Regions from separate parts of the Enterobacter sp. TMH.L2 genome, predicted to be linked through region 1. Evidence: predicted binding sites of a transcription regulator. Region 1 holds the regulator's gene; each other region holds the start of a gene.
What was found. The regulator PurR, encoded in region 1, represses purine synthesis genes. The targets are predictions, from matches to a motif close to CANGCAAACGTTTGCNTG.

Region 1 (5,588 bases):
TGATGATGTCGCAGCCGCCGACCAGCTCACCGTCCACCCACAGCTGCGGGAACGTTGGCCAGTTAGCGTATTTTGGCAGCTCAGCACGAATGTCCGGGTTCTGCAGAATATCCACATAGGCGAAACGCTCGCCGCAGGCGGACAGCGCCTGAACGGCCTGAGCGGAGAAGCCGCAGCTCGGCAGCTTCGGGGAACCTTTCATATAGAGAAGAATCGGGTTCTCAGCGATCTGGCGTTGAATTTTTTCAATAGTGCTCATTGTCATGCTTCCTCAAACCTTGATACGGCAATAGCCTGCCATTGTAGCCAGTTGCGCCCCGGGCAGAAAACACCATTTTTATCAGGGTTTCTCTTTCCCCCGCCTGGCGCGCAAACATACCTTAAGAATAACACTTTTACAGCGCGCGAAAATGAGCAATTTGCTTCATTCAAGATCAATTAAACAGCGGATAACACCCTGGAATGGCTAATTTTTTAGCTATAGCTTCCACTTTTGACCGTTAAATAGTATTTGCCTATTAACATTATCGGCTTTTATGCATTAGAATCGTCGGGTTTCGCAAAAATCATACGCAGGCATGATGGTTAGCATCGTGTCTTCATTTATCAGGGGATTGACGAGTGGCGCGGATAAATAAAATCTCTATCACGCTATGTGCTCTGCTATTTGCTTTGCCCTATACACCTTTGGCGCAGGCGTCCGAGCACGCCCGCCATCCTGTTGCACAAAAAGGCCATCCGGCCAAGACAACAACCAGTAAAAGCAACAAGGGCAAAGAAAAAGCAAAACCGAAGGTCAGCACAGCCTCCACAAAGAAGTCCGGTAAAAAAACAACCTCACCGGCGAAAGCCAAAGTGGCAAAACACACCACCTCAGGCAAAAGCAGCACCCTCGCTAAAACTAGCAGCAAAAAAACCTCGCAGAAATTAGCCCTACAGCCAGCCTCAGCCTCCGTTGCGTACACTGAAAAATGCACTCATCGTAAAGGGCATAAAAAGCAGTGCGTTAAGGTGAAGTCGGAAAAAAATCTGACCATAGCGCAGGCGCATAAAGTGCGCGTGCAGAAAGCGCAAAAAACGGCCATGAACAAGCTGATGGGGCAAATTGGAAAACCGTATCGCTGGGGAGGTACTTCCCCACGCACAGGTTTCGACTGCAGCGGGCTGATTTATTACGCTTATAAAGATCTGGTGAATATCCGTATTCCACGCACCGCCAACGAAATGTATCACCTGCGCGATGCCTCCTCCGTTGACCGCGGCGAACTGGAAAGCGGTGACCTGGTGTTCTTCCGTACCCAGGGCCGTGGCACCGCCGATCACGTTGGCGTCTACGTTGGCAACGGGAAGTTTATTCAGTCCCCGCGCAGCGGCCGCGATATTCAGATCACCTCCCTGAGCGAAGATTACTGGCAGCGCCATTACGTGGGCGCCCGCCGGGTCATGACGCCAAAAACTATTCGTTAATCTTATCGCGCCCTTTCGGGCTAATCAGACTGATTAAAATATTAACAGCCCGGCACGGGCTGTTTTATTTTGTTGTTTCATTGCGCTTTTTTGCACTCTCGTAATTTGCTAACCTTATGACCACACAAAATGTAGCTATATTGTGAAGCAAAATAACAAGGAGTGAAGCCATGTCGTTCGAACTACCCGCCCTGCCCTATGCCAAAGATGCGCTGGCACCGCATATCTCAGCCGAAACCCTCGAATACCATTACGGCAAACACCACCAGACCTACGTCACTAACCTGAATAATCTGATCAAAGGCAGCCCGTTTGAAGGTAAAACGCTGGAAGAGATCGTGACAGGATCTGACGGCGGGATCTTCAATAACGCGGCCCAGGTCTGGAACCATACGTTCTACTGGCACTGCCTGGCGCCGAATGCCGGCGGGGAGCCGACCGGTGACGTGCTGGCAGCCATCAACCACGCTTTTGGCAGCGTGGAAGCCTTTAAAAAGCAGTTCACCGAAGCGGCCATCAAAAACTTCGGCTCCGGCTGGACATGGCTGGTGAAAAATAGCGACGGCAGCCTGGCTATCGTCTCGACCTCTAACGCAGGTACCCCATTAACAACCGGAGCAAAACCGCTGCTGACCGTGGACGTATGGGAACATGCTTACTACATCGATTATCGCAACGCTCGCCCGGTTTATCTCGACCACTTCTGGGCGCTGGTCAACTGGGAATTTGTTGCGCAAAACCTGGCAGGCTGATTTTTAGCGGTTAACCACGAAGGAGGGAAGCAACGCTTTTCTTCTATATACGAGAAGGGCCGCGAAAGCGGCCCTTTGTAAATCAGTGCAGGACGGCGGTTAGCGCCCCGGCAACAATCAGACTCAGTACGATAACCGTAGTCACCACGGAAAACTTCAGATCGGTACTCATCGTAAGCTCCTTTTATTTCCCTACAAAGTGTATGTGGGGTGATTTTCCCACAATTAGCGATAAAAATCCTGCTGGATTTGCACAGATATCGGTTTTCCCTCTTCCACTTTGCCCCGGGATAAGCCAAAATCCTTCGCTAATTTACCGCGTATCGCCCGGCAACGCCCTCCTCCCGCTGTATGTCGCATCCCCGACAGGCCTGGAACCAACGTGTTGCCCCAGGAGTTAGCGAAGGCAAACGTTTAACACATGAGTTATCAGGAGTTTACGATATGGTCTGGAGTGACATCTAATGGCAACGATTAAGGACGTAGCGAAGCGCGCAAACGTTTCCACTACCACTGTGTCACATGTCATTAACAAGACCCGTTTTGTGGCGGAAGAGACACGCAACGCCGTCTGGGCAGCCATCAAAGAGCTGCACTATTCGCCTAGCGCCGTGGCTCGCAGCCTGAAGGTCAACCACACCAAATCCATCGGCCTGCTTGCTACCTCAAGCGAAGCCCCTTATTTTGCGGAAATTATTGAATCCGTTGAGAACAGCTGTTTCGCCAAGGGCTACACCCTGATTCTGGGCAACGCGCACAACAACTTTGAAAAGCAGCGTGCATACCTGTCCATGATGGCGCAAAAACGCGTGGATGGGCTGCTGGTCATGTGTTCCGAATACCCTGAGACGCTGCTTTCAACCCTGGAAGAGTACCGCCATATTCCGATGGTGGTGATGGACTGGGGCGAAGCTCGTGCGGACTTTACCGATTCCGTGGTCGATAATGCCTTCCACGGCGGCTACCTTGCGGGCCGCTACCTGATTGAACGTGGCCATCGCGATATCGGTGCTATTCCGGGTCAGCTGGAGCGAAATACCGGCGGCGGCCGCCATGCAGGGTTCCTGAAGGCACTTGAAGAAGCCAATATCAAAGTGCCAGATAACTGGGTGGTTCAGGGTGATTTCGAACCAGAGTCTGGTTATCGCGCCATGCAGCAACTGCTTAACCAGCCGCATCGCCCTACCGCCGTTTTCTGCGGCGGCGATATTATGGCGATGGGTGCAATTTGCGCCGCAGACGAAATGGGGCTGCGCGTGCCGCAGGACATTTCTATCATCGGCTATGACAACGTGCGCAACGCCCGCTATTTCTCTCCGGCGCTGACCACAATCCACCAGCCGAAAGAGCGCCTGGGCGAAACGGCGTTTAACATGCTGCTCGACCGCATCATTAATAAGCGCGAAGAGTCGCAGACGATTGAAGTCCATCCTCGTCTGATTGAACGCCGCTCGGTGGCCGACGGTCCGTTCCGCGATTACCGCCGCTAAGCCTCTTCGGGGGCCGGGAATGTGTTACCCGGCTCCTGCAGCCACTCCTGATTCATCGTCTCACTGTCACCCAAATAGTCCAGCAGCCAGCTCAAAGCGGGCGAAGCATCGTCCTGCCGCCAGGTTAAGCAGCAGGCCGCGTCCGGGAATGGATTCTCCAGCATCAGCTCTTTCCAGTCGCCCCTGACGAGCCACGGCTGGGCAATGTGCGTCGGCACCATACCAATGCATAATCCCGCCGTCAGGCAATCCGCCCCCGACGCCCAGTCCGGCACCACCACGCGGCGTTGGTTGTCCAGCAGCCAGGTAATGCGCTTGGGTAACGAACGGGATGTGTCTTCCAGCACAAGGGATGGCCAGGGACGGATGTCATCATCCAGAATAATACCTTCCCGTTTCGCAAGCGGATGGTCAGCGGAAACCACGCAGCGCCAGCTTAGCGCCCCCATGTCCCGAAATGCGTAACGCCCCCCGACCGGGATAGCCTGCGTGGCGCCAATCGCCGCCTCAACTCGCCCGTCGGCAAGCGCATCCCACACGCCGTTGAACACTTCCTGGGAAACCCTTAACTCGATATCCGGGAAATGACGATAAAAATCCAGCACCAGCTGGCGAGTACGCTCAGGTTTAACGATATTGTCTACCGCAATGGACAGGTGCCCACGCCAGCCGTTGGCTATCTGCTGGCACTGCTGGCGCGTTGCCATCATTTTTTTGATAACAGACCGACCTTCTTTGAGAAAAAACGCCCCGGCGGCGGTCAGCTCAACGTCCCGATGACGCCGTTCAAACAGCGGCACGGCCAGCCACTCTTCAAGCTGACGCACCGTGTAGCTAATGGCAGAAGGCACGCGATGAAGCTCCTGGGCTGCACCGCTAAAGCTGCCGTTTCGCGCCACGGCATCAACCACTTCCAGCGAATATTCAGACCACATATTTCTGCCTGCAAAAAATTTGAATGCAATTTGCAAATATTAGCGTTTCACAAGCGGTTTTGCACTCCGTAGACTCCTGCCCCGTTAACCTGCTATCAAAATCAAGAGTGAAACATGCAACCATCAAAGGGATTTCTTATCTGGCTTGCGGGGCTGAGCGTGCTGGGTTTCCTGGCCACCGACATGTACCTGCCCGCCTTTGCCGCCATTCAACAAGATCTGGGTACCACCGCCTCCGCCGTGAGTGCCAGCCTGAGCCTGTTCCTCGCCGGCTTTGCTTTTGCCCAGCTAATCTGGGGCCCGCTTTCCGACCGCTTCGGGCGTAAACCTGTGCTGTTGATTGGCCTGGCCATGTTTGCCGTCGGCTGTATCGGAATGCTTTGGGTGCAGGATGCCACCACGCTGCTGGTGCTTCGCTTTGTTCAGGCCGTGGGCGTTTGCTCAGCCGCCGTTAGCTGGCAGGCCCTGGTGACTGATTATTATCCCGCCAACCGCGCTGGCCGCATTTTTGCCACCATCATGCCGCTGGTCGGGCTTTCTCCGGCGCTGGCCCCGCTGCTGGGCAGCTGGCTGCTGAACCATTTTGAATGGCAGGCTATTTTTGCCGTGCTGTTCGCCGTCGCTTTGCTGCTGATGATCCCCACGTTGCGCCTCAAGCCCCGGATTCAGCACCACGGGCAAACCGAAAACAATAAAGTCAGCTTCTTCTCTTTATTACGTTCCCGCGTTTACGGTGGCAACGTGCTGATTTACGCCGCCTGTTCCGCCAGCTTTTTCGCCTGGCTTACCGGCTCGCCATTTATTCTGAATGAGATGGGCTACAGCCCCGCGGCGATTGGCCTGAGCTACATGCCGCAGACTGTCGCTTTCCTGGTTGGTGGCTATGGCTGCCGCAGCGCGCTGCAAAAGTGGAGTGGCAAACAGCTACTTCCGTGGCTGCTGGC
Region 2 (5,588 bases), 390 kb from region 1:
CTGGAGGTGCTGGCCCACAGGCCGGCGAATGTTTATGGCCCCGGCGAAGTGGTGGAAAGCCTCGAACCTCAGAGCCAGCCTGAAAGCAGCGTCAGCATCGACTGGGAAGGCACGACGTTCCGGGGCAATAACCAACAGATTCTTTTGGAACAGCTGGAAAACAAAGGGATTCGCGTCCCCTATTCCTGCCGGGCCGGGATATGCGGAAGCTGTCGGGTTAGGTTGCTGGATGGCGAAGTGAAAGCACTGAAGAAAGGCGCCATTGGCGCGGACGGCACCATTTTATGCTGCAGCTGCGTGCCTACAGGGAATGTGAGCGTGGCGTCGCGCTAAACGGCCTGATCGAGACTGAGGCCGCTGCTTAAAGGCTGTGGTTTCAGCCGGTCATTCATCACTTTAATGGCATCCCCAAGCTGCATCGTGCGGCCAGCTAACGTGAGCCCCTGCTGAGCAAGCAGGCAAAGTGCGGCATTGTCGCCGGTTTCCACCACCAGCAGGTTCACCTGCTGCATATTCTCGCTTAGCCACACGCAGGCCCCTTCCCCTACTTCTGGCTGCCAGCCGTCGCCGTGGGAGACAAAATGCCAGCTTTTTGGCATCTGCGGTTTGAGGAAGCGAATCGCTACCAGGGCGTTGAGCACCAGCTCGGCGCGCTGCTCTTTCCCTAACGGTAAATCACGGCATTTTTCTTCAAAGGAGAAATAAAGCGCCGCATCATCAACACAAAAACCTGAATTTTCAAAGGCATCCGGGGTTAGCATTTTACGAGGAAAGCGCGAACGGAAAAGCATACCATTGGCCAAATCGAGCATCATTCGATCGTGCTCTTCATCGAAATACCAACGCCAGTTATCATCCGGTTTTATTCGCATAATGCTTACCCTTCATTTATCCCGCTGCTGAATTGCCACTCAAATTCTTACCATATTAATAAAAGACCAATATGTTTAAATAAGCAACAGTAGCGGAATATAAAACAACCAGGACCGAAAATAAAGCCCTGGTTGTCTGTAAAAGGTAAATGATCAGAGATGGGTAACGATTTCTTTAATCAGCGGTGGGCCTTTAAAAATGAAGCCTGAGTATATTTGAACCAACGAAGCGCCAGCCGCCATCTTCTCGCGAGCGGCAACCACGGAATCAATCCCTCCTACGCCAATAATCGGCAGGCGGCCATTTAATTCCTGAGACAGGCGGCGAATAATTTCCGTGCTTTTTAATTGTACAGGACGCCCGCTTAAGCCCCCGGTTTCATCGCAGTGTTTCATGCCCTGAACAAGGCTGCGGTCTAAAGTAGTATTGGTTGCAATGACCCCGTCAATATTATGGCGAACTAAACTGTCTGCCACCTGGATCAATTCTTCTTCAGAAAGATCCGGCGCGATCTTCACCGCCACGGGAACATATTTATGGTGGATCTCTTGCAGCGCTTGTTGCTTATTTTTAATGGCGCTTAAAAGATCGTCCAACGCTTCACCATATTGCAAAGTACGCAGCCCTGGCGTATTCGGTGATGAGATATTGATCGCAATATAGCCAGCATATGGATAAATTTTATCCATGCAGATCAGATAATCGTCTTTCCCCTTTTCAACGGGGGTATCTTTGTTCTTGCCGATATTAATCCCGAGCACGCCGTCGAAATGCGCTTTTTTTACGTTTTCGACCAGGTTATCCACCCCGAGATTATTAAACCCCATTCGGTTAATCAGCCCTTCGGCTTCCACCAAACGGAAGATACGTGGCTTGTCGTTCCCCGGCTGCGGACGCGGCGTCACGGTGCCAATCTCAATGGAGCCAAAGCCCATCGCACCGAAGGCATCGATACATTCCCCGTTTTTATCCAGGCCCGCGGCTAAGCCGAGCGGATTCTTGAACGTTAACCCCATGCAGGTCACAGGTTTTGACGGCACGTTCTGACGCACCAGCCACTCAAGCGGCGTTCCGGTGACAAAGCGTAATTGCTGAAAAGTTAACTCATGAGCGCGCTCTGGATCGAGCTGAAAAAGGGCTTTACGAACGAAGGGGTAGTACATGAACTCTCCTGGATTCCCGGTGTGCAGACCGGGGCGTTATTATTCACGATCCGGGGGATGATTGGAATTGACCTGTCGCAAAAAAGCCTGAATAGAGGCAAACGTTTTCTTTCCCGGCGCGCAATATGCGCTTTTTCGCAAATCTATCCCGGAAAAATCACTTAGCCATGGAAATCATCTCTGCGAGTATCACGCTAATTGTTATCAATATTAGATAAAAGCAAACAATTAGTTATAAGGAGTCGTGATGCGTGTGATTACCCTGGCCGGAAGCCCTCGCTACCCGTCCCGTTCCAGCTCGCTGCTGGAGTATGCGCGGGAGAAGCTGAGCGCCCTTGATGTTGAAGTTTATCACTGGCACTTACAGAACTTCGCGCCTGAAGACTTGCTCTATGCAAGGTTCGACAGCCCGGCGCTGCTGGCGCTCACCGAACAACTCAGCACTGCCGATGGCCTGATTATCGCCACGCCGGTTTACAAAGCCTCGTTTTCAGGCGCGCTAAAAACGCTGCTCGATTTGCTCCCCGAACGCGCCTTAGAGAAGAAGGTTGTTCTGCCTCTCGCCACCGGCGGTACCGTGGCGCATATGCTCGCCGTGGACTATGCCCTTAAACCGGTGCTGAATGCGCTCAAAGCACAGGAGATCCTGCACGGCGTTTTCGCCGACGACGGCCAGATAGCCGATTACCAGCACAAACCTCAGTTCACGCCTAACCTACAAAAACGTCTGGACGAAGCGCTGGAAACCTTCTGGCAGGCGCTCCACCGCCGTGACTTTGCGGTACCTTCGCCGTTTAACGCCCGAGGGGTGAGCCATGTTTAATTTGCTTAAACGCCGCTCTCCATGGCTCGCTTTTGCCGGCCTGCTTGCTTTTTCAACCTATAGCAACGCCTCGGACAGCGGCCCGGAACAGCTGCGCATTGGTTACCAAAAAGGCTCCGTCAGTATGGTGTTAGCCAAAAGCCACCAGCTCCTGGAGAAGCAATACCCGAATACCAAAGTCTCGTGGATTGAGTTTCCCGCCGGGCCACAAATGCTGGAGGCACTGAACGTCGGCAGCATCGATTTGGGCAGCACGGGCGATATCCCGCCTATTTTCGCGCAGGCCGCCGGAGCGGATCTGCTGTATGTAGGTGCCGAGCCGCCCAAACCGAAAGCAGAGGTGATTCTGGTCCCCGAAAATAGCCCCCTGAAAACCGTGGCGGATTTAAAAGGCCATAAGATTGCCTTCCAGAAAGGCTCCAGCTCACACAACCTGGTGCTGCGCGCGTTGCAACAAGCCGGACTGAAGTTTTCCGATATTCAACCCGCTTACCTGACCCCCGCCGATGCCCGCGCGGCCTTTCAGCAGGGGAACGTCGATGCCTGGGCTATCTGGGATCCGTACTATTCGGCGGCACTGTTAAACGGCGGCGTTCGCGTCTTAACGGACGGCAGCGAGCTGAATCAAACCGGGTCGTTCTATTTAGCTTCCCGCCCTTATGCAGAAGCGAACGGCCCGTTTCTTCAACAGGTACTGAAAACCTTTAGCGACGCCGACGCGCTCACCCGCACACAGCGGGCAGCAAGCGTAGCGCTTCTCGCCAAAACGATGGGCCTGCCTGAAGCAGTCATCGCCACTTATTTTGACCATCGCCCTCCTTCAGAAATTACGCCGGTCAACGAAGCGACTGCCGCCAAACAGCAAAATACCGCCGACCTGTTTTATGAAAATCGCCTTGTTCCAAAGAAAGTCGATATCCGAACCCGCATCTGGCAACCCGCCGGCACGACACAAGGAGCTAAGTCATGAGTCTGAATCTGTTCTGGTTCTTACCTACACACGGGGATGGGCACTATCTTGGCAGCGACACGGGAGCGCGTCCGGTCGACTATGGCTACCTGCAGCAAATAGCTCAGGCTGCAGACCGCATCGGCTTCACCGGCGTGCTGATCCCGACCGGGCGTTCCTGCGAGGATGCCTGGCTGGTGGCGGCCTCAATGATCCCGGTCACTCAACGGCTTAAGTTCCTGGTCGCACTGCGCCCGAGCGTTGTCTCCCCTACTCTTGCCGCTCGCCAGGCCGCCACGCTGGATCGCCTTTCCAACGGGCGAGCATTGTTTAACCTGGTGACCGGGGGCGACGCTGAAGAACTGGCTGCGGAAGGCGTTTTTCTAAACCATGAAGAGCGCTATGAGGCCTCTGCAGAGTTTACGCACATCTGGCGACGCGTCCTGGAAGGTGAAACCGTCGACTATGACGGCAAACACATCCAGGTCAAAGGCGCGAAGCTGCTTTATCCCCCGGTACAGCAACCTCGCCCACCGCTTTATTTTGGCGGATCGTCCGATGCCGCTCAGGATCTTGCGGCCGAGCAGGTTGACCTTTACCTGACCTGGGGCGAACCTCCACATTTGGTAAAAGAAAAGATCGAGCAAGTTCGGGCGAAAGCTGAAGCGCGGGGGCGGCAAGTTCGCTTTGGTATTCGCCTGCACGTTATTGTGCGCGAAACCAACGAAGAAGCGTGGCAGGCGGCAAACCGGCTTATTTCTCACCTCGATGACATCACCATCGCCAAGGCACAGGCCGCTTTTGCCCGCAGCGACTCCGTCGGGCAACAGCGCATGGCCGCCCTGCACGGCGGTAAGCGAGACAAGCTGGAGATCAGCCCTAATCTTTGGGCCGGTGTCGGTCTGGTTCGTGGTGGGGCTGGCACCGCGCTGGTGGGTGATGGGCCAACCGTCGCGGCCCGCATAAACGAGTACGCCGACCTGGGCATCGACAGCTTTATTCTTTCCGGCTATCCGCATCTGGAAGAAGCCTACCGCGCGGGCGAACTGCTGTTCCCTCACCTTGACGTGGCGATCCCAGAAATTCCTCAGCCGCGACAGGTTCAGGAAAAAGGCGAAGTTATCGCCAACGATTTTATCCCGCGTAAAGTGGCGCAGAGCTAGGGAGGCACCATGCAAGCGTCCGTGCACAAAGTCTTGCTGCGCCTGGCCCCCTGGGCGCTGCCGGTGGCGATTGTGCTTCTCTGGCAATTAGCTTCGTCTGCAGGCTGGCTTTCCACCCGTATTTTGCCCTCTCCCGAGGGCGTCGTGCTGGCTTTCTGGAGCCTCTCAGCCAGCGGTGAACTCTGGCAGCATCTGGCTATCAGCTCCTGGCGTGCCGTGATTGGTTTCAGCATCGGCGGATCGCTGGGCCTGATCTTAGGTCTGATTAGCGGCCTGTCGCGATGGGGCGAACGCCTGCTGGACAGCTCTATTCAGATGCTGCGCAACGTTCCGCACCTGGCGCTGATCCCGCTGGTGATCCTGTGGTTTGGTATCGATGAGACGGCCAAGATCTTTCTGGTGGCGCTCGGGACGCTGTTTCCTATTTACATCAATACCTGGCACGGCATCCGCAATATCGATCGTGGCCTGCTGGAAATGGCGCGCAGCTACGGCCTTTCCGGGTTTAGCCTGTTCGTGCACGTCATTCTGCCGGGTGCGTTGCCGTCCATTATGGTCGGCGTACGTTTTGCCTTAGGCCTGATGTGGCTGACGCTTATTGTCGCCGAAACGATCTC
Region 3 (5,588 bases), 1.9 Mb from region 1:
TGCAACACATTCACCGGCACGCTCTGGCCCTTCAGGCTAACGCTCACCGCACGCAGAGGCGTCTGGCTTACGTTTGCCCTGGCTTCCAGTAAGCCTTCACCCGCGAACGCACTTAGCTCCGTGATCGCGATCTGGCTCTGGTTCGCCGTCAGCGACAGCGACGGGCGCCGCACGTCAACGCGGTTAAAGGTGGCCGCCGCGGCATTAAACGAGGCATTGCCGGACCAAATACCCCACTGATGATCTCGTGCCAGCTGGATATTCGTGGCGGTGCCATCCAGCCCGGTGAACTGGAATGGCCAGTCTGGGTCGATATCGATAACCAGATTACGGTTTGCCGAAAACTTTTTCACCGTAACGCTGTTCAACCAGTCAGGCAGTTTCTCCATCCACAGGGCCTTCCAGTTGGACGGGAGCGTGTATTCCAGCCCGCCTACGACCACTTCATCCATCACCGCTTGATTACCGTCGCGCAACCATTGCCCGGAAGCTCGTACCAGGCCGCCCTCCCAGCGCGAACTAAATTGCCGGAGCGTGGCACCTGCCGGGGCAAAATCGACGTTCACGATCGGATCCTGCAAATGCAGCGAACCGTTAATGAATTCGCTGGCGTTCATCGACAGCTGGCCGTCATCGCTTTGCCACCCCCCGTTTGCCAGCGACAGATTCCGCAGGCTAAGGGCAAGGTCGCTTACCGCCCACTCTTTCCCTTCCAGTCGTGCATCGGTTATTTCAAGGCGATCGATAGTTAACGAGGGAACAGATGTTACTGGCGCAAGAAAATCGGTGAGTGATTTTGCCGTTTGAAGGCGAATGTCATTGAGGCGCAGGCTGCCCACCTGCCATGAGCCGTCGGCGTTGCGGTGGGCATTACCCGTCAGCGAGCCGCGAGCAACGTCCGCCCCGATAGTGGTCAGCGTGACCTGTTCATTATCCAGCGTCCCTTGCAGCAGGACGTTGCTGGCGTTAATCCCGTTGAGCGTCAGAGAACCTGCGCTGAAAGCGATAGTGGCCTTGTTACCCAGCACTTTTCCGGCCTGCGGCAGCCAGGGGGCCACGCCGCCTTCAACGCGCTGGGCGCTGAGATTCCACTCGCTATCCGGGCTGTTAATCGCCATATCATGCAACTGCAGCTTATCTGCCTCAAGCGGGAGTGGAACCGCATTTGCGCTGAGATTTAACGTCCCTTGCTGGAGCAAAATAGTGTCGACATAGAGAGGCTGAGAAAACTGGCGCGTACTCAGGCCAATATCCACGCTCTTCGCGACCAGAGTAGCGGGCTGGCCGGTGCGGCCAAAAGTAACGTTATGGAACACCAGATGGGTGGGCGAAGACCAGTCATGCGCCATCTCATTGAAAGAGAGGTGGTAGCTCGTTTTTTCATTCACCCAACTGCTAATTTGGCCCGCGCCCCAGCGGGTTTGCAGCAGGATGTAAAAGGCAACCAGCGCCAGTATCACAAGGCCCAACAGGATAAGAACCAGCTTTCCGAGGAATTTCATTGCCTTCCACCCCTTTCAGTTTCGCTAAGGGTGTTATGCCCGATTTACCGCTGTAGCTCAAGGAGGGGATTGTCAAAGGAGATTTCGCGCCGGCAAAAAATCATTGCCGGCGCGTAAGGGCGTTACTCTTTTTCTGGCGGGAAAATCAGATTAAGCACGATGGCCGTGATCCCACCGGCAGCAATGCCCGAAGAGAGTAGGGTTTTCAGCCAGTCAGGCGCGAACTGAAGGATCAATGGCTGCTGGGATACGCCAAGGCCAACGGCGAGCGACAGGGCGATGATCATAATCGCGCGGCGGTTCAGCGGCTCGCGGGAGACGATACGCACCCCGGAAGCGGCAATGGTGCCGAACATCACAATCGTTGCGCCGCCGAGAACAGGTTCAGGAATATGCTGTACAAAGCCGCTTACTGCCGGGAACAGGCCCAGCACGATCAGCATCAGGGCGACAACAAAGCCCACATAGCGGCTGGCAACGCCGGTCAATTGAATAACCCCGTTGTTCTGGCCAAAGCAGGAATTCGGAAAGGTATTGAACACGGCAGAAACGCAGGAATTCAGACCATTAGCCAGTACGCCGCCCTTCAGGCGTTTCATGTACAGCGGGCCGGAAACGGGCTGTTCGGAGACGTCGGAGGTGGCGGTGATGTCGCCGATGGTTTCCAGCGAGGTCACCATAAACACCAGCATCAGCGGGATCAGCAGGCTCCAGTCGATGCCAAGTCCGTAATACAGCGGCGTAGGAACCATGATGAGGTCGGTGTTCGCGGCCTGAGTCGTGGCTGGCAGCATGTCCAGAGCCCAGGCGAGCAGATAGCCCACGGCCATCGCGATGACCAGGGACGCTACGCGCAGGTACGGATTACGCTGGCGGTTCAGCAGGATAATAACCAGCAGAACTGCGCCTGCCAGCAGCAGATTTTTCGGTGCGCCGAAAGTGTGATCGGCCATGGCGCCATAGCCACCGCCGATAGAGGTCAGCCCAACCTGAATCAGGGACAGACCGATAATCATGACCACCACGCCGGAAACCAGAGGAGTGATGATACGACGAGCAAGATGCAGCACGCGTGAAATCAGCATTTCCGTGCAGCTGGCAAGCATCAGCGTGCCAAAGAGTGCCGCCATCATCGTCGGCACGTCCGCACCGCCATTTTTCAGCGCCATGCCGCCCATAATCAGCGGAGAGACAAAGTTAAAGCTGGTGCCCTGAATCGACAGCAAACCTGAACCTACTGGCCCCCAGGCTTTGATCTGAATAATCGAAGCCACGCCAGAGGCAAACAAAGACATGCTGATAATGTGCTGTGTGTCCGATGCCGGTAACCCCAACGCCTGGCAAATTAACAATGCCGGTGTAATCACAGCCACAAACATCGCCAGCAGGTGTTGGCAGGCGGCAAAAAGGGTTTGTGGCAGCGGCGGGCGGTCTTCAAGGCGATAAATTAGTTCGCTCGGGCGAGTCTGCGCAACCGGTTGCGCATTATCTGACTCTACGGCATTCACGGACATCAGTGACGATCTCATGGCTGGAAAAGCGCTGATTTTAACGGACTGAACGGCAAAAGCAAACGATTGCTAGCCTGATGGGATAAGAGCGAAATGTCATAAATTGAGCATTAGTTATAACGGCGGCGCATTTTTTGGTTAAAATGCGCCGGCTGATTTCATCCATGAAGGAAATAACAGCGAAGGATAATTAAGCGCGAATGATGGATGCGCAATAAAAGGAGTCCTGCAATGTTTCATCTTGATACCCTTTCTACCCTGGTGGCCGCCACGTTAGTGCTGCTTCTGGGGCGTAAAATGGTCCACTCGGTCCCTTTCCTCAAAAAATACACTATTCCTGAACCCGTGGCCGGTGGGCTGCTGGTGGCGATAGCCCTGCTTGTCCTGAAAAAGAGCATGGGCTGGGAAATTGAGTTTGATATGAGCCTCAAAGATCCTTTGATGCTCGCTTTCTTTGCCACAATCGGCCTGAATGCGAATATCGCCAGTTTGCGCAAAGGCGGGAAGGTGGTGGGGATTTTCCTGTTTATCGTCGTTGGGCTACTGGTCATGCAGAACGCCATTGGCATCGGTATGGCCAGCATGTTGGGGCTCGATCCGCTGATGGGGCTGCTGGCCGGTTCGATAACGTTGTCCGGCGGGCACGGTACCGGTGCAGCCTGGGGCAAACTCTTTACCGAACGCTATGGTTTCCAGAATGCGACGGAAGTCGCTATGGCCTGTGCGACTTTTGGCCTGGTGCTGGGCGGTTTAATTGGTGGCCCGGTTGCCCGCTACCTGGTTAAACATTCGTCTACGCCGAATGGTGCGCCTGAAGATAACGAGATCCCCGGCGCGTTTGAAAAGCCAGATGTCGGGCGGGTCATTACCTCTTTGGTGATGATTGAAACCATCGCCCTGATTGCTATCTGCCTGACGGTGGGGCGTGTCGTTGCGGGGTTATTGCAGGGCACACCTTTTGAGCTGCCGACGTTTGTCTGCGTGCTGTTTATTGGCGTGATTCTCAGTAATTTGCTCGCGGCCGTGGGTTTCTATCGTGTCTTCGAACGGGCGGTTTCCGTACTGGGCAACGTCAGCCTTTCGCTGTTCCTGGCGATGGCGTTAATGAGCCTTAAACTTTGGGAACTGGCCTCTCTGGCGTTACCGATGCTGGCTATTCTGGCCGTACAAACGTTGTTTATGGCGCTGTACGCTATTTTTGTTACCTGGCGTTTGATGGGCAAAAACTACGATGCGGCGGTGCTGGCCGCCGGTCACTGTGGTTTTGGCATGGGCGCCACACCGACGGCGATTGCTAATATGCAGGCGATTACCGAGCGATTTGGTCCGTCGCATATGGCATTTTTGGTGGTGCCGATGGTGGGGGCGTTCTTTATCGACATCGTGAATGCGGTGGTGATCAAGCTGTTCCTGATGCTACCGCTGTTTGCTTAAGCGTTGGAGTAACGCTCGGTTTCCGGCATCCAGCGTTCTATAAGCGCCTTAGCCTGTTCAGGATAGCGTTCGTGGATGTGGCGCGCCAGGCGCTGAACCTGCGGGATCATTCCCTGGTCCCGCAGCAGATCGGCCACTTTGAATTCTGCGTTACCCGTCTGGCGAGTTCCTAGCAGCTCGCCAGGCCCGCGGATCTCCAGGTCTTTTTGCGCGATCACAAAACCATCATTACTGTCTCTCAGCACCTGCAGGCGAAGCTGTGCCGTTTTGGATAGCGGGGATTTATACAGCAGCACGCAGTGAGAGGCCACGGCGCCACGGCCAACACGGCCGCGGAGCTGGTGGAGTTGCGCAAGCCCTAAACGCTCAGGATTTTCGATGATCATCAGGCTGGCGTTGGGCACATCCACGCCGACTTCAATCACCGTGGTGGCGACCAGAAGATGCAGTTCGCCCTGCTTGAATGCCTGCATTACCGCCTGTTTTTCCTGTGGCTTCATGCGCCCGTGTACCAGACCAACGTTAAGCTCCGGGAGGGCGGTTTTTAGCTCTTCCCAGGTCACTTCCGCAGCCTGGGCTTCCAGCAGTTCAGACTCTTCAATCAGGGTACAAACCCAGTATGCCTGACGTTTTTCGTCGCGGCAGGCGTTGCGTACTCGCTCAATTATCTCGCTGCGGCGGGTGTCCGCTATTGCCACGGTAGTGACTGGCGTTCGTCCCGGCGGCAATTCATCGATGACTGAGGTATCGAGGTCAGCATAGGCAGTCATCGCCAGCGTGCGTGGAATCGGCGTTGCGGTCATGATCAGCTGATGAGGATGGAAGCCCTGAATCTGACCTTTTTCCCACAGCGCCAGGCGTTGATGCACGCCAAAACGGTGCTGCTCATCAATGATAACCAGCGCCAGCCCGGCAAACTGAACCTGCTCCTGGAAAATAGCGTGAGTGCCAACCACCATCGAAACCTGGCCGCTGGCAATGGCTTCCTGTTGCGCAATCCGGGCTTTGCCTTTTTGCTTCCCTGCCAGCCAGCCTACCTCGATACCTAATGGTTCAAACCACTGACGGAAGTTATTGGCGTGTTGCTCAGCCAGCAATTCTGTGGGGGCCATCAGGCCAACCTGCTTACCGTGTGCGATAG
Region 4 (5,588 bases), 870 kb from region 1:
GCAAAGGACCTTGATCACATCCGGTACCACCTTAGTGGTTATCCTGATGCTGTATCTGTTCGGTGGGGCGCTGCTGAAAGGCTTCTCCCTGACGATGCTTATCGGTGTCACCATCGGTACCGTGTCTTCTATCTACGTCGCCTCTGCGCTGGCGTTGAAACTGGGCATGAAGCGCGAGCACATGCTGCAGCAAAAGGTAGAGAAAGAAGGGGCGGATCAGCCGTCCATTCTGCCGTAATAGCGTTAAGCGTTTGATAAAACCGCAGCCTTCGAGCTGCGGTTTTTTTTCGCCTGGTGTTTTTCTCCTGACAGTATGGTGTCAGGAGGGGGCCAGTAGACTCGTGGTTACTGACAACACAGGAGAAAAACAATGAGCACACTCATCAACTGGTTTGAGATCCCCGTTACCGATATGGCGCGAGCGGTCGCTTTTTACCAACGAGTACTGAACGCTGAATTTCGTCGCGAAACGATAGCCGGCGTGGAGAATGCTGTATTTTCGTATAACCAACCGGCCACCGGTGGTTCTTTAGTGAAAGGGGAGCGGTTTGTGCCTTCTGCGACTGGCGCGGTGATTTATCTTTATACGCCCGATATTGTTAAAGCATTACAGCAGGTAGAGATGGCGGGAGGCCGGCTGGACTTTGGTCCTCAGGTGCTGCCCTATGATATCGGCACGATTGCGTTAATGATCGACAGCGAAGGCAATCGCGTTGGGTTGCATCAGCCTGTTTAAGCCTCAATACTGACGCTAAAGCCTGCCGCTCGGGCAGGCCTTATTTTTTCCGGAACATCCATGAGCCGAAGAGCCGATCGATTATTTCAGATAGTGCAAATCCTACGCGGCAGGCGCCTGACGACGGCTGCACAGCTTGCCGAACGGCTGGAAGTCTCAGAGCGGACTGTCTACCGCGACATTCAGGATCTTTCCCTCTCCGGCGTGCCGATAGAAGGGGAGGCTGGCTGCGGCTATCGCCTGCTGGCCGGGTACGATCTTCCACCGCTGATGCTGACGACCGGAGAGGTGGAGGCGGTGATTGCGGCGTTAAGAATGGTGCAAACCTGGAGCGGAGAAACGCTGGCGAAATCTGCCGAGTCCGTGCATGAAAAGCTTCTCGCAGTGCTCACCCCGGAAAAGCGTCGGGTTGCCGAACGCAGCCGTATTATCTCGCCAAATTTTAACAAGTTTCCGCAGGTGAAAGCCCGGTTCGATCTGTTTCATTCCGCCATCGACAAATGCCAGGTTGTTCATTTGCTGTATGAGGATGAAAAAGGGGAATTGACGGAGCGGGATATTCACCCTCTGGGGCTGTCATTTTGGGGAGAGGTCTGGCTGCTGGTGGCCTGGTGCGAGGCTCGGAATGATTATCGTAGCTTCAGGCTGGATCGCTGCCGGGATATTCATTTAACAGGAAATGTGTTTCAGGAGCGACACGATCGTTCTCTGCAGGCTTTTATTGCCCTTCAGAAGGCCAAAGGTTACCTGCCTGAGAAATAAAAAAACCGGCCAGCGGGCCGGTTTTTTACAAGTGGTGGTGATTAGAAGTTGTAACCGACAACCACGTAGTAGCCGAAGCCGGTCGACTTCACGCGTTCGTTCATGAAGAACGGCTGCTCGCCATCTTTCCACTGGCCGCCGTTATGGAAGTAACGGGCCACGAAGGAGTAGTGCAGGTGATCGTAGTTCAGCGACAGGATGTGGCTGGACGCAACGGAGTTATTGGTACGGTACTGCTCGTTGCCCAGGTCAGAGTCCCAGTCAACGTTGGTGAAACCGATATAGCTCAGCTTACCGCCCCACAGGGAGGTAATCGGCACGAAGTATTTCACCTTGAAGCGGTAGCCATCCCACTCGTTTTCGTTAGACGCACCGTAGTTCTGCCACTGGTACTTGGCATACACGTTCATCGACAGGCTCATTGGCAGGCCGGTATCGATGTCGGTACCCAGACCCATGTACCAGGTGCTCTGGCGATTAGCCTGGTTACGACCCATGTCGTAAATGTAGTTGTTCGCGAAGTACCACTCTTTGAACGGACCAAAGCTCAGGTCGGTCCCGGTCAGCTTGTCGATGGAGAAGCGAGGTTCGATTTCCATAAACAGTGGGGAGCCGTGGTTCCAGATCCCTTTCGCCTGAGTGTTGCCGCCGAAGAAGACTGGCGCATCCACGTAGCCGTAGAAATCGAACCAGTCTTTTTTGGCGAACGCTTCATATTCCAGGTAGGTATCGTTGCGCAGCTGCGGCCCGAAACGGGTGTGATAGCTGCCGACAACGTTAACGCTCTGGTGCCACCAGTCGGAGAGGTATTCGCTGTTTTTTGCTTCTTCTGCGCTGGCAGAGAAAGAGCTGGAAAGTGCCAGAACGGTGCCGGCTGCCAGAATAATTTTTTTCATATTTTTAGCCACTGTTTACGTAATTTTGGTGCGATGCGGATGTGAGATGTCATCCCTGGCCGCCGGTCTCAGGGAAGGACCTTTGCAGCGCGACTATTATAGAAATCCCTGCTCACAAAAATATGTTCTATTTCACATTCTTCTCATATGCGTAATCGATTGCGTTCACGTTTGCGCACATTAAAAACGGCGTGATTGTACCTGCTTCGACAAATTACGCAAACGTATGCCCAGTTGTTACATGTAAGTGTGATATGGATCACTATAAAGACGAGATGATAACAGGGGGTTTGCTTCACATATTGTGCGGGGGGTGTGAAAGAGTGTGACAGGCGCGCCTCGCCGGAAAATGTCTCTTAGTCATCTTTTGCTTTCACATTTTTGCGGATGAGTGGGGTGACTTCAGCCCTCACCCCGGCCCTCTCCCGGAGGAAGAGGGGGAAAACTGCCGATGATTTATTCCCTCTCCCTTTTAGGGAGAGGGCCAGGGGGAGGATAAGAAGCGAAGCTGTGGTTGAAGCGAGCGGCGGATAAGGGGGCGAAAGAATTATTGCGCGGGTGCTGGCTGCGCGGAAGAAACTGGCTGGATATCATGGACGCGCACAAACCCTAATTGATCGGGCGTGATACCGGACAGGCGAAGCGGAATCGACACGTCGCTTGGGGCGAGAATGCTGGCCGGGGCGTCTATGGACTGCGTTTGCACGTTAACTTCCTGGAAACTGTCGGTGGTGCCCTGGATCTGCCCCCATTCTACTTTGCCGCTAAATGCCGGCAGCGGATCGTTGGATTCTCCCTGAATCAGCAGCGTGGCGCGGGTGCCGTTGGCTTCAGCCGCAACGTTTGTCAGCGACATTTTCAGGTTACCTATCTGGCTGTTGAGGCGCGCTGCCGTGTTTGAACCCGGTAGCAGATAAACGCCGCTGGTCGACTTCGCGTTCAGGGCATTCTGCTGGGTCAGCTTCACCGTTTGCTGGCTAAGTTTAGTCATTTCCTGATTTAACGAACCAATTTGACTGCGCATCTGGCGCACTTCAGTTTGCTGGGCACAAGCGGTCAGGCTTATCAGGCTTGAAACCAGGATAATTCTTAAGTAAGTCTTTGTCATGGTTAGTTTTTCCTTGCTAAGGTTCGCTGATTTAAGCGTAGTTCTTCGCGCTTGAAAAGTCATATTTGATGTTGCAGTGTCGGCGCTGTCTTTGTACTCCCGCAACTTCGCGGTAAACTATTGTTCATCTTTATAATCCCAGCAGGAAACGCTATGCATTGCCCATTCTGTTTCGCCGTGGACACCAAAGTTATTGACTCTCGCCTGGTGGGTGAAGGTTCCTCCGTACGCCGTCGGCGCCAGTGTCTGGTCTGTCACGAACGCTTCACGACTTTCGAGGTTGCGGAGCTGGTGATGCCGAGAGTGGTGAAGAGTAATGAGGTGCGCGAGCCGTTTAACGAAGACAAACTGCGCAGCGGCATCCTGAAAGCGCTGGAAAAACGTCCGGTCAATTCTGACGACGTGGAAATGGCCATCAGCCATATTAAGTCGCACCTTCGAGCAACCGGCGAACGCGAAATCCCGAGTAAACTCATCGGTAACCTGGTGATGGAGCAGCTCAAAAAGCTGGATAAAGTCGCCTATATTCGCTTTGCTTCGGTCTACCGTAGCTTTGAAGATATCAAAGAATTTGGTGAAGAAATCGCCCGTTTACAGGATTAATGCTGATGTCCCTTGATGAACAGTTTATGGCTCGAGCGCTTGAGCTGGCTAAGCGCGGGCGTTTTACCACTGCACCGAACCCGAATGTCGGCTGCGTGATAGTTAAAGACGGCAATATTGTGGGGGAAGGGTTCCACTTTCGCGCCGGGGAACCTCATGCGGAAGTTCACGCTTTGCGCATGGCAGGCGAACAGGCCCGGGGCGCAACGGCCTATGTCACCCTCGAACCCTGCAGCCACCATGGCCGCACGCCACCGTGCTGTGATGCCTTGATTGCCGCAGGCGTTTCTCGCGTGGTAGCCGCCATGCAGGATCCTAACCCGCAGGTTGCCGGCCGGGGCCTCTACCGCTTGCAGCAGGCGGGCATTGAAGTCAGCCACGGCCTGATGATGAACGAAGCTGAAGCGCTGAACCGCGGGTTCCTCAAGCGTATGCGCACGGGTTTTCCATTTATCCAGCTTAAGCTTGGTGCTTCGCTGGACGGCCGTACCGCGATGGCAAGCGGAGAGAGCAAATGGATTACCTCTCCCCAGGCGCGTCGCGATGTGCAGCGCCAGCGCGCGCAAAGTGCCGCGATTCTTTCCAGCGACGCGACCGTATTGGCAGATAACCCGTCATTAACGGTTCGTTGGGATGAGCTGGATAGCGCCAGCCAGGCTATTTATTCCCAACAGGATTTACGTCAGCCGATTCGCATTGTGCTGGATCGTCAAAACCGGGTAACGCCACAGCACCAAATTATTGCCAATCCGGGGCAAACCTGGCTTGCCCGCAGCCAGGCGGATGAACAATCCTGGCCGGAGGACGTCGAGCAACTGCTGGTGCCTGAACATAATGGGCATCTTGATTTGGTCGTGTTAATGATGCAGCTTGGCAAACGCCAGGTGAATTCTGTCTGGGTTGAGGCCGGGGCAACGCTTGCCGGGGCGCTGTTACAGGCAGGCCTGGTGGATGAACTGATTGTCTATGTCGCACCTAAATTATTAGGCAATGATGCCCGCGGTTTGTGCGAGCTTCCTGGCCTTGAAAAACTTGCTGATGCGCCGGCGTTCAGCTTTAGCGAAGTCCGCCAGGTTGGCCCCGATTTGTGCCTGCATTTGACGCCCATTTACGGACGCCAGTAAAACGTAAGCAGTCACGAAAAGATTATGATAAAATCCGCCCCCCTGCGGGGCTAAACAGAACCCGTAAAGGAAGATTATGAACATTATTGAAGCTGCTGTTGCTACTCCTGACGCTCGCGTCGCCATCACCATCGCGCGTTTTAACAACTTCATCAATGACAGCCTGCTGGAAGGTGCTATCGACGCCCTGAAACGCATTGGTCAGGTGAAAGACAAAAACATCACCGTAGTTTGGGTGCCGGGCGCTTACGAGCTGCCGCTGGCCGCTGATGCACTGGCTAAAACCGGTAAATACGATGCTGTTATCGCGCTGGGTACCGTGATTCGCGGAGGCACTGCACACTTCGAATACGTTGCCG

Region 2: a site for PurR is predicted at 2,131-2,148, ahead of pyrD (quinone-dependent dihydroorotate dehydrogenase). Genes of this name have one in related genera too.
Region 3: a site for PurR is predicted at 3,069-3,086, ahead of ACREYP_RS22100 (nucleobase:cation symporter-2 family protein). Genes of this name have one in related genera too.
Region 4: a site for PurR is predicted at 2,610-2,627, ahead of ACREYP_RS17355 (nucleoside-specific channel-forming protein Tsx). Genes of this name have one in related genera too.

The regions. Positions count from the first base shown of each region.
Region 1 is NZ_CP193791.1:2,726,752-2,732,339, forward strand. It holds gene ACREYP_RS13045 (Grx4 family monothiol glutaredoxin) at 1-259, opposite strand, end outside; gene ACREYP_RS13050 (C40 family peptidase) at 622-1,467, shown strand; gene sodB (superoxide dismutase [Fe]) at 1,638-2,219, shown strand; gene cydH (cytochrome bd-I oxidase subunit CydH) at 2,302-2,391, opposite strand; gene purR (HTH-type transcriptional repressor PurR) at 2,684-3,709, shown strand; gene punR (DNA-binding transcriptional activator PunR) at 3,706-4,644, opposite strand; gene punC (purine nucleoside transporter PunC) at 4,759-5,588, shown strand, end outside.
Region 2 is NZ_CP193791.1:3,114,542-3,120,129, forward strand. It holds gene ACREYP_RS15075 (YcbX family protein) at 1-333, shown strand, start outside; gene zapC (cell division protein ZapC) at 330-872, opposite strand; gene pyrD (quinone-dependent dihydroorotate dehydrogenase) at 1,026-2,036, opposite strand; gene ssuE (NADPH-dependent FMN reductase) at 2,284-2,859, shown strand; gene ACREYP_RS15095 (sulfonate ABC transporter substrate-binding protein) at 2,852-3,829, shown strand; gene ssuD (FMNH2-dependent alkanesulfonate monooxygenase) at 3,826-4,971, shown strand; gene ssuC (aliphatic sulfonate ABC transporter permease SsuC) at 4,981-5,588, shown strand, end outside.
Region 3 is NZ_CP193791.1:4,610,167-4,615,754, reverse strand. It holds gene ACREYP_RS22105 (AsmA family protein) at 1-1,502, opposite strand, end outside; gene ACREYP_RS22100 (nucleobase:cation symporter-2 family protein) at 1,625-3,016, opposite strand; gene gltS (sodium/glutamate symporter) at 3,245-4,447, shown strand; gene recG (ATP-dependent DNA helicase RecG) at 4,444-5,588, opposite strand, start outside.
Region 4 is NZ_CP193791.1:3,596,824-3,602,411, reverse strand. It holds gene secF (protein translocase subunit SecF) at 1-238, shown strand, start outside; gene ACREYP_RS17365 (VOC family protein) at 371-736, shown strand; gene ACREYP_RS17360 (helix-turn-helix transcriptional regulator) at 797-1,498, shown strand; gene ACREYP_RS17355 (nucleoside-specific channel-forming protein Tsx) at 1,540-2,394, opposite strand; gene ACREYP_RS17350 (SadB/YajI family lipoprotein) at 2,942-3,502, opposite strand; gene nrdR (transcriptional regulator NrdR) at 3,656-4,105, shown strand; gene ribD (bifunctional diaminohydroxyphosphoribosylaminopyrimidine deaminase/5-amino-6-(5-phosphoribosylamino)uracil reductase RibD) at 4,111-5,229, shown strand; gene ribH (6,7-dimethyl-8-ribityllumazine synthase) at 5,306-5,588, shown strand, end outside.